DNA from 3 places in the Paraglaciecola sp. L3A3 genome. Region 3 is predicted to be linked to each of the others. Evidence: predicted binding sites of a transcription regulator. Region 3 holds the regulator's gene; each other region holds the start of a gene.

Region 1 (3,287 bases), 2.6 Mb from region 3:
ATTCTGGAATTAATCTCACCTGATTCAATGAGGTGTTTTTGACCATTTTCCCATTAGTTAATGCTACTTTATCTATATCAACAGTCTCGTTTAAAGTGATTAAAGGTCGTGATGCAGCCTGTATTAAAATTGGTTCGGATATATGGTTCGGTATTAAGCTTTGTGCAGACGCAACAACTGCCTGTGACTTAATTCCTACAATACGGGCATTGATTAAATAACCATCATTAATTTTTAGCATAGTACCGCCGACTATATAACGAGCTGGCATTTCTTCGCTTAACTCTTCGTAATCTTTACTAAAGGCAAAGTCTCCCTTTTCGGTCACCCTAATATAACCTGTTGTTTTAAAATCAATGACGGGTATTCCAAATTTATGTACTTCATGAATTAAACTTTCGGCTATTTGTATGCCAAGAATATTGGCTTGATTATAATCACTGTTTAACATCACAAAACTTGTCACAGCTACTGGTGTGGTTTCGTTTACATACTCTAGATTCGCCATTAAATCTTGCATCAAACCGCGAACATAGTAATTAATATTATGTGTGTCTGCATATTGAACTTGTTGCGGAAGTTTTTTGTTATGCTGATTAGCTTGGGTTTCGGCTTGTTGCTCTGTTTGCATGGATTGTTTGTGTTCAGTCCTAACATTATTGTTAAATTGTTTTTGAAACATTAGGCTAGATTGCAATGGATCTGCATTTTGCTCTGATGAGCTAATATTATGTCTTTGCGAAAGGTTGTCAAAGTTGGAGTTTTCATCAGTCATTTCTTCTGATCCGAAAATCGCACAACCTGATAATGTTAAGCTTATTAGTAGAGGCAATGTTTTTAGTATCATGATTATTCCTAATAGCCGTTGCGATAAATTTGGTTGTTTTTAAGGGTCACTTTTGAAGAACTCCACATGGCATCGTTTGGCACATAATCTGTGGCTGCGGCAAGCACGATATTTTCAGGCAGTTGTATTAAACGAATATTAACTACAGTGCTGTTTTCTTGAGGGGTATAAGTACCTGTCAAAAAAAAGTCAGCTGCAATGTCTTTATTTAAGTCTTGTAAATCTCTGCTTAACATTTTGTCAGCGGTGGCTGTAATTTTAATTGACGGCATAGTTTTATATTCGACTACTTTAAAGCCTGCCTGAGTGGCAAAAGTCATTAAACTTTCTTGGATTTGAATTCCGAAAGCTTGTTGTTGAGGCAAAGCCTCGCCGCTGATACCCAAAGCCGGTAAAATGGTGCCGACTGCAACTGTGCCATTATTGTCTATCATTTGAGAGGTGCTAAGTAACTGTCTTGCAAGTTTTTCTACATGTTTATGCAAAGAGTTTTGTGTTTGGTTGTTTCTGTCAGTCAGTTGTGCATTATTGTTTGTTTGATCCAACTCAGCTAGGGCACAACTAGATAAAAATATAATGAATGGCAAAACCATTAATAATTGACGCATAGATAATTCACATACTCAAAAAGTCTTAGTTCCTAGAAAGCAAAAAAAGTGCCAAGGGAGATTGACTCAAAACTTCTGTGAAAAATGGCTAGCTAACTTAAAAAGAACCCCTAAAAAATTCTGCGAGTTATTGTTAGATACACCTTGTGTTGTTATCCAACAAGATCTTCAACAACTATCACTTTTGGTTTGCTCGAATAATATTCTTATCAGTTAGTCTTATATTCATTAGAAGCAACTTGGTTAGTGTTGCTTCTTTCGCACGATACAAAGTTATTAAAAAATATAATGTATTTTTAACTCATAATGTTTTACATTTTAGCTCAGAATTAATTTTGTTATTTAACAATGGTTTATATAATTTTAACTAAACTGAAGGGATCATAATGAACACACACATACTTAAATCGAAATCTTTAATTGCGGCAACATGTTTAGCTGCTTGTTTGTCATTTAATGCTATGGCCGAAGAGGAAGATAACTCTGGTTTAGGTTTTAGTGCAAAAGTTGGTACTTTAGGTCCAGGGCTTGAACTAGATTACCGGTTTAACGATTACTTTAATGTTAGGTTGCAAGGTAATAGTTATGCTTACGACGATGATTTTGAAGAAGATGGAATTGATTACACGGGGGAACTAGATTTATCTACTTATGGTTTATTAGTTGATTGGCGTCCATTTGCTGGTACCTTCCGTTTTACCGGTGGTGCATACTCAAATAGTAATGAACTGAGAGGTAGTGCAGAAAGTGATGGCACTGATGAATTTGAAATTGGTGACCAAGAATACCGTGGTAGTAGTAGCGACCCATTAAGATTACAAACATCTGTTACTTTAGGTTCTGGGACAGCAGGTTACTTTGGTTTAGGTTGGGGCAATTCTGATCCCTCTGGTTTTATGTTTTCATTTGAGTTAGGTGTGTTGTTTTCTGGCGCTCCTGAAGTGGAGTTAGATTATAGCGGTACGGCTGTTCGTGCAGATGGTCAAGGCTCATCATTTGATGTAAATGGCTCTAGCGCAGAGGCACAAACATTTCGCGCTGAAATAGACACGGAAGTGGCAAACCTTGAAGAAGATATCTCTGAGTTTGAAATGTATCCAGTGATTGCTTTAGGTATAGGTTACCGTTTCTAAGCATTTTTTTCGTAACTGAATTAAAAATATAAAAGGGCGGATTGATTTAATCTGCCCTTTTTGTTTGCTAATACCTAACTGATTATTTGCTCTAGAGTATGAGTGTCGCCTGCTTTCACTATTTCGCCTTGAGTAATAGCGGTTTCAACACAAAGCATAGTCAGGTAACTGTCGTCTGCCATGTCAGCCATAGCAATAGATTTATCTTGCCAAGGGTTCCAAATTATCATGCTGTCGTGGCCACGGGAGTTAACAGTGGTAATTTGAGTGCCATCTAAAATATCGACTTTGGGGGCTTTATCCAGATGAACTCTGTCGGTTTCTTCTGTAAAAAAATATGGAGTAGGGGTGTCAAAACTATCAAACCCTTGGGTTTTATCTAGATACTTTCCTGACAATCCAGAAAGCTGACACTGGTTAATGTCAGAAACAGTAAAGTAACTATGTAGAGCACAATTAAATTTAAAAGCCTCAGAGCCGATATTTTTCGTTTTTAGCTGAATACTAAGCGTGTCTCCCACCAATACATCTAGTACTAATTGGGTATTACCTGCAAAACCTTCTCCTTGACTTGATGACGGTTTAATACTCACTAGTGTTCCTTTAGGCGTATCTTGACTACTAATAATTTCCCATTGTTGATCTCGAACATACCCATGGGCAGAATATTGACTATCTTTATGATCACCAAACCAAGGC
Region 2 (3,287 bases), 1.9 Mb from region 3:
TTGGCTAAATTAGTTAATTCTTGGTCGGGTAAGCTGCTCCATAAAAACAGTGCCAGTCGCGCTGCAAATTCATACTCATTAATTTTGTAAATACTTCCGGCTGCGGCGGTGTTAGGTGTGGTTTCTTGTAGGTATAAAAAGCTGGGCGCCACCAGCAATGCCTGTATGGTAGTGGCAATACTGGCTGTAAAATCTAAGTCTGCTCTTGCTTGCTTAAACACATGCAGTAGCGGCTGAATATCAGCGTTATTTGTTGGGCGGCGGTAAGCCTCGGCTGATAGTTTGGCAATGATCTGGGTGGCACAATCAATTTCTGCCTTGCTGCTCTGCTGTGTTGGCACTGCAGAGTCTGCCGAGTCAGGCAAGCAAACAAAAATTTTAGCCAAGCTTGGGGTTTTATTGATGTCAGTCTGGATTGTGTTTGTATCGATAGCGTCAGTCTGGGTTGTCTGACTTGTCCTATCTGTATGCTGTGATGGATTGTTTGTATCCAGTGGGCCAATGACTTCTATTTCGAGAACATCTCGTAAAAAAGCAGCTTGGGAAAACCGTGATGACATATGATACGAGGGCACTTTTTTAGTATGTACACGGCTGCCATTAAGAATAAAGTCTAGGTCTAATTCGGTAGGCTCACTTTCAGGCAGCACTACATAGTCGGTACCTTCGCGCGCAGTCGGCACGTATTCATTCAGTGCTAAACTTTTACGAAAGCTCAGGCCAATATTATGGCTGCCGGCGGGTAAGGTAAGAGTATAACTATGACGGTGAATGTCTAGGCGATCTACTTCGTTATTGGTGTTGGCATTGATAAAACCTGCCACTTCATACAGGCCAGCTTTTGGCGCATAAAAATCAAAACTGCCACCGCCTCGAGAGTCCAAAGGTAAATCATCATTCATGCGAAGATCAAAAGCAGGCACACCGCTATTTTGTAAAGGGCCATCTTTAGGCACAAGATAGCTTTTTTTACTGGCCGTACTTCCAGCCACACCCGTGGCGAGTTTACTGAGTTTTCCGGCTACAGACAGGTATCTTTCTAGCAGCGTAGTCGACACGCCTAGTACGTCGGCATTGTTATCGAAGCCATAACCAGAGTCGTCACCCGGCAAGGAGTCGGTCACATCCACATCTAATGCCAGTAAATCTCTTACTGAATTAGCGTACTCACTGCGATTTAAACGGCGAATGGTCGCGCGACCAGGGTTGGGATTTTGCTTGCTGTAACTATCTAAAGACGTTTCAAGCCAAGCTAATAATGACGTTTTTTGCTGTGGAGTTAGTTGTTTTTTCTTGGCAGGTGGCATGTCTCCCATAGACACGGCTTTGAGCATGGCTTCCCATAGTTTTTGATTTTTGCCATGGGCGATATCGCTGGCGTCAACGTCTTCTACCGACCAGTTACCGTCAAAAATATAATCATTGTGGCAACCTTCGCAGCGGTCATAAATTAACTGGTATGCCTGCTCTGGTGTAAAGCTTTGGTCTTCTGTTTGTGATAAAGAAGGGGAGCTAAGACCCAAAAGGGTCAAGCCAAACAAGATATAAAAACCAACAGGTAAACGCTGGGCACACCAACTTGGTGAGATATTAAGGGTCATTTGCACTCTCTTTGAGCAACTGCTGCTGTAAAAATAAGAAAAACGAGTAAGTCATGGCATAGAGCAGCTTCTGTGCCAAAAAGCTGTCCAACTGGTCAGGAAGGTGTGTGGGTGAAATTAACGATTAAAAAGGAGAGTTATTAGGGCGTGTTGATCTTTGCTGTACGATTTTGCAGCGAGTTGTGCGGTATTTATACAATAAAGCGCGATTGTGATGTAGTTGTTCTACATGAATGAGTGCTGAAGCAGTAGAAATGCCGCACAAACGCTGCCCGAAGGGTTCGTCCTAAACGCTTTTTACTCTTTGTTGCTGATTTTTGACTTAGCCCACTAGGCCTACAAACCAGCGCCGCGATTAAAAGGCGTTTAGTTAGAACAAAATTTATACAGCAAAGATCAACACGCCCTAGTTAACCATGCTTGTCTTTACATATCGGAAGTAGCATGTACTGTAGGATATAATGGGTTATGCGTAACTATTATTTGTTAATGTTCAATATAGTCTCGTGAGCTTATCAGGCAAGCCTTTATATTATGCTTAAAAGATCGTAGCTGTTTCAAATCTTGGTTAACCTCGCAACTTGAATTTCGTAACCCGCAGCTAATCTTTTCACTCTGTGATAAGCTTTTATAGCTGCCTATATAATCTACAAGCTAATTTCTCAAAGTGAGATTTAGTGAAATAAAAATGATAATTATCTTTTAAATCATGATGAAACCATGACAATAAACGATAAACAATTGCCTACCATGATCTCATTAGCCTAAAAAAGGAAATTACAATGAGAAACAATCGACTGAAGTTGCTATCACTCACTATATCAACGGTCTTAACAATATCTAGCTGTTCAACCTCTCAAAATAAAAATAAAAACACAGAGTCTGAAGCGGTACCAGCTCAATCGTCAGATGTCATTGCTGAAGAAGCTAGGCAGCAACAAAAAGCAAAAAATGACAGAGAGTCTGAAATGATTGAAGTCTCAGGTTATAGGCGCTCAGTTGAAGAACAAAATATTCGTAAGCGCCATGAGAAAGGTATTGTCGATTCTATTATCGCTGAAGATGTAGGTAAAATGGATGATGCCAACGTTGCAGAAGCTTTGCAGCGTATATCTGGTATTTCTATCAGCCGTGATGAAGATGGCAACATTGATAGTCAGCCTAGCAATGTGAAAAAAATTGAGCAGATAAACCTTCGTTCCCCTTATCAGATTTTCAAGAAATACGGGGTGAACCCCACAATAGAGACCTCAAACAAAGCTATTTCAACTTTTTCAATGGATGTTGACTTCAGCTTCATATAAATTAGCAGCAAACATGTTGAGTAATAATAGATTCCCCAATGCTGCTGGTATCCGCATTGAAGAGTTTGTTAATGCGTTTGACTATAACTATCAAGAAAGTAAGGACGTATTTGGCATCAGTGCACAGGTATTTCCTTCACCTTTTAGGGAAGGCTATCACGTTCTTCATTTAGGCGTACAAACAAAAAAATTAACAGATAATGAGCGCAACCCAAGTAACCTGGTGTTTAGTGGCGGATATATCAGGCTCAATGCGCGGCTATAATTTAGCCTTATTAAAGAAAGCATTTACCACCTTGGTTTCACAATTAGATGAGCAAGACAGCATTGCTCTAATTACCTATAGTGACTCTGCCACTATTGCTCTACCTGCAACTAAAAT
Region 3 (3,287 bases):
GTGCCGGAAAAACCACAACCTTTTATATGATTGTTGGCTTAGTCCCCCTTGATAAGGGTGAAATATATATTGATCAACAAGCTTTAACTTTACAACCCATGCATGTCCGAGCCCGACAAGGTATCGGTTATTTACCACAAGAAGCCTCTATTTTTAGAAAGCTCACTGTTTATCAGAATTTAATGGCTATATTGCAAACTCGCAAAGAGCTATCCAAAGAACAAAGAGAACAACAGGCTGACTCATTATTGGATGAGTTTAACATTAACCATATTCGCAACAGCTTAGGCATGAGCCTTTCTGGTGGAGAACGCCGCCGTGTAGAAATTGCTCGGGCACTGGCAGCAGATCCTGAGTTTATTCTACTTGACGAACCATTTGCAGGGGTCGACCCTATTTCAGTAAATGATATAAAAAAAATAATTCAACATTTACGAGACCGAGGGATAGGTGTATTAATTACTGACCATAACGTACGTGAAACCTTAGATGTATGCGAAAAAGCTTATATAGTAAGTCACGGTGAACTCATTGCATCTGGTACCTCAGAAGAAGTTTTAAGTGATCAACGTGTAAGAGATGTATACCTTGGTGAGCAATTCAGGCTATAGTTAGCCATAAATTGACTCGGCTGATATCAACAACGAATTAAACATAAATTAAACATAAGAAGTAAATGAAACCCTCTTTACAGTTAAAATTTAGCCAACAACTCACAATGACACCTCAGTTGCAGCAAGCGATTAAGCTCCTGCAACTGTCTACACTTGACTTACAAACAGAGATCCAAGAGGCACTTGATTCAAACCCTCTATTGGAAGTAGACGAGCAATTTGATAGTGCTGGTGATAAAGCTTTAGAAACCAATCATGATGCCAATGGCGCAAATGACGCTTCAGAGGTCAATGTCGACAATATTGACTCAGGCGATGCTTTACAAAACAACGATATTCCAGAAGACTTACCATTAGATAGCACTTGGGATGAATATTTAAGTGCTTCATCTGCCCCAGCGCCTTCACCTGTTAGCAGTTCTGGCCCGTCACATGATGACGACCAAATTTTCCAAGGTGAGACCACTGACAATATTCAAGACCATTTACTTTGGCAAGTGCGCCTGACCCATTTCAGCGATAACGATCAAGCCATAGCTATCGCCATTATTGATTCTATTGATGAAGGTGGTTATTTAACCATCAGCACAGAAGAAGTATTGGCCAGCATGGACGATGAAGAAATTGAGTTAGATGAAGTAGAAGTGGTACTTAAACGTATTCAAATGCTCGATCCAATCGGCTCTGGCGCCAGAAGCGCACAAGAATGCCTACTGATTCAATTAAAACAGTTTGCAGCTGAAACTCCATGGCTAGCAGAAGCCAAAATGTTAATTACCGACTATTGTGATCTGATTGGTAGTAAAGATTATCGTACCTTAATGCGTAAAACTCGTCTAAAAGAAGAAGAGTTACGAGAAGCCATGCGTTTACTACAAACGCTCAACCCTCGTCCGGGTACGGCTATCGTTACTGGAGAACCAGAATACGTTATTCCAGATGTATCGGTAAGCAAAAAAAATGGTCGCTGGGCCGTTGAACTTAACCCAGACAGTTTGCCAAAGCTGAACGTAAATCAGCAATATGCAGCCATGAGTAAAAGTGTCAAAAACAGTTCTGATAGCCAATTTATTCGTTCTCATTTACAAGAAGCCAAATGGTTTATTAAAAGTGTTGAGAGTCGGAACGAAACCTTATTAAAAGTATCTAATTGTATAGTACAACAACAAATGGGATTTTTTGAACACGGTCCCGAAATGATGAAACCTATGGTGTTAAATGATGTGGCAGAAATGGTGGACATGCACGAATCGACTATTTCACGAGTAACCACGCAAAAGTATATGCATACACCTAGAGGTATTTTTGAACTTAAATATTTTTTCTCAAGCCATGTAGCAACAGATGCGGGCGGAGAATGTTCATCAACAGCCATTAGAGCGTTGATCAAAAAGCTGGTCGCAGCTGAAAAGCCAAGTAAACCTTTAAGCGACAGCAAAATTGCACAATTGTTGGCCGACCAAGGTATACAAGTGGCCAGGCGAACAATAGCAAAATACCGGGAATCATTATTGATACCCCCGTCTAACCAACGTAAGAGCCTATTATAGGCGAATTTTAGAAGGAAGAGGCGATATGCAAATTAACCTTACTGGTCATCATGTAGATATTACAGATTCTTTGAGAGACTATGTCGACACTAAATTCACCAAGTTAGAACGACATTTTGATCATATCAACAATGTGCACGTAATTTTAAATGTAGAAAAGCTTAGTCAAAAAGCCGAAGCTACATTACACCTCAGTGGAACGGAGGTGTTCGCAACATCTGAGCATGCAGATATGTATGCAGCAATAGATGGCTTAATCGATAAACTTGATAGACAAGTGATTAGGCATAAGGAAAAAGTCAAACGCCATTAACTATAGAATCCCATAATGGAAATTAAAGACATTCTTCACCCTGACTGCACTTTATGTGCAGTTCAGGGCACTAGTAAAAAAAGAGTACTTGAACTCATTAGCCAAACGGCGTCTCAAGTGATTAGCAACATAGATCAAGCAACCATACTGGCCAGTTTAACCGGCAGAGAAAAAATGGGTAGCACTGGGATTGGCAATGGTATCGCCCTCCCCCATGGTAGATTAAAAGATCTAGAAAATGTCTTAGCCATAGTGGTCACCAGTGAAACACCTATTCCCTATGATGCTATTGACAATCAACCTGTAGATATTTTTATTGCTATTTTAGTGCCAGAAGAAAAAGCATCCGAACACTTAGGTACTTTATCTGCGATTGCCCAAAAATTAACGAACAAAGATACATTACATAGAATTCGCAGTGCAAAAACTAATCAAGAACTATTTGAGGTTATGAGCTAAATGAAACTCATCATTATCAGCGGACGATCAGGCTCAGGTAAATCTGTAGTATTACGAGCATTGGAAGATCTCGGTTACTATTGTGTAGACAATATCCCAGTTAACTTGTTGCCCACTCTGACCCACACAGTGGTAGATGAATACGATCAAGTGGCAGTAAGTATCGACGTAAGAAACTTACCGAAAGACACTAACGAGCTAGTGGAAATTCTCGATTATTTACCTTCTACATGGAATCTAACCATACTTTATCTAGATGCCAGTGATGATATTTTGATTAAACGTTTTAGTGAAACTAGACGTTTACACCCACTGTCTAAACAAAATAAATCGTTGTCTGATGCGATCCAA

The links. The regulator sigma-54, encoded in region 3, starts transcription at its own class of promoters, with help from an activator protein. The targets are predictions, from matches to a motif close to GTTGGCACGNNNNTNGNNT.
Region 1: GQR87_RS07950 (FlgO family outer membrane protein) is a predicted target of sigma-54. The motif match lies at 1,493-1,511, and genes of this name have one in related genera.
Region 2: GQR87_RS11610 (DUF1592 domain-containing protein) is a predicted target of sigma-54. The motif match lies at 1,663-1,681, and genes of this name have one in related genera.

The regions. Positions count from the first base shown of each region.
Region 1 covers NZ_CP047023.1:1,908,435-1,911,721, forward strand. The annotation lists gene GQR87_RS07945 (FlgO family outer membrane protein) at 1-847, opposite strand, end outside; gene GQR87_RS07950 (FlgO family outer membrane protein) at 856-1,455, opposite strand; gene GQR87_RS07955 (hypothetical protein) at 1,842-2,588, shown strand; gene GQR87_RS07960 (D-hexose-6-phosphate mutarotase) at 2,663-3,287, opposite strand, start outside.
Region 2 covers NZ_CP047023.1:2,780,794-2,784,080, reverse strand. The annotation lists gene GQR87_RS11610 (DUF1592 domain-containing protein) at 1-1,601, opposite strand, end outside; gene GQR87_RS11605 (hypothetical protein) at 2,384-2,905, shown strand; gene GQR87_RS11600 (von Willebrand factor type A domain-containing protein) at 2,919-3,170, shown strand; gene GQR87_RS11595 (YfbK domain-containing protein) at 3,157-3,287, shown strand, end outside.
Region 3 covers NZ_CP047023.1:4,631,054-4,634,340, forward strand. The annotation lists gene lptB (LPS export ABC transporter ATP-binding protein) at 1-611, shown strand, start outside; gene GQR87_RS19125 (RNA polymerase factor sigma-54) at 677-2,164, shown strand; gene hpf (ribosome hibernation promoting factor) at 2,190-2,477, shown strand; gene ptsN (PTS IIA-like nitrogen regulatory protein PtsN) at 2,493-2,936, shown strand; gene rapZ (RNase adapter RapZ) at 2,937-3,287, shown strand, end outside.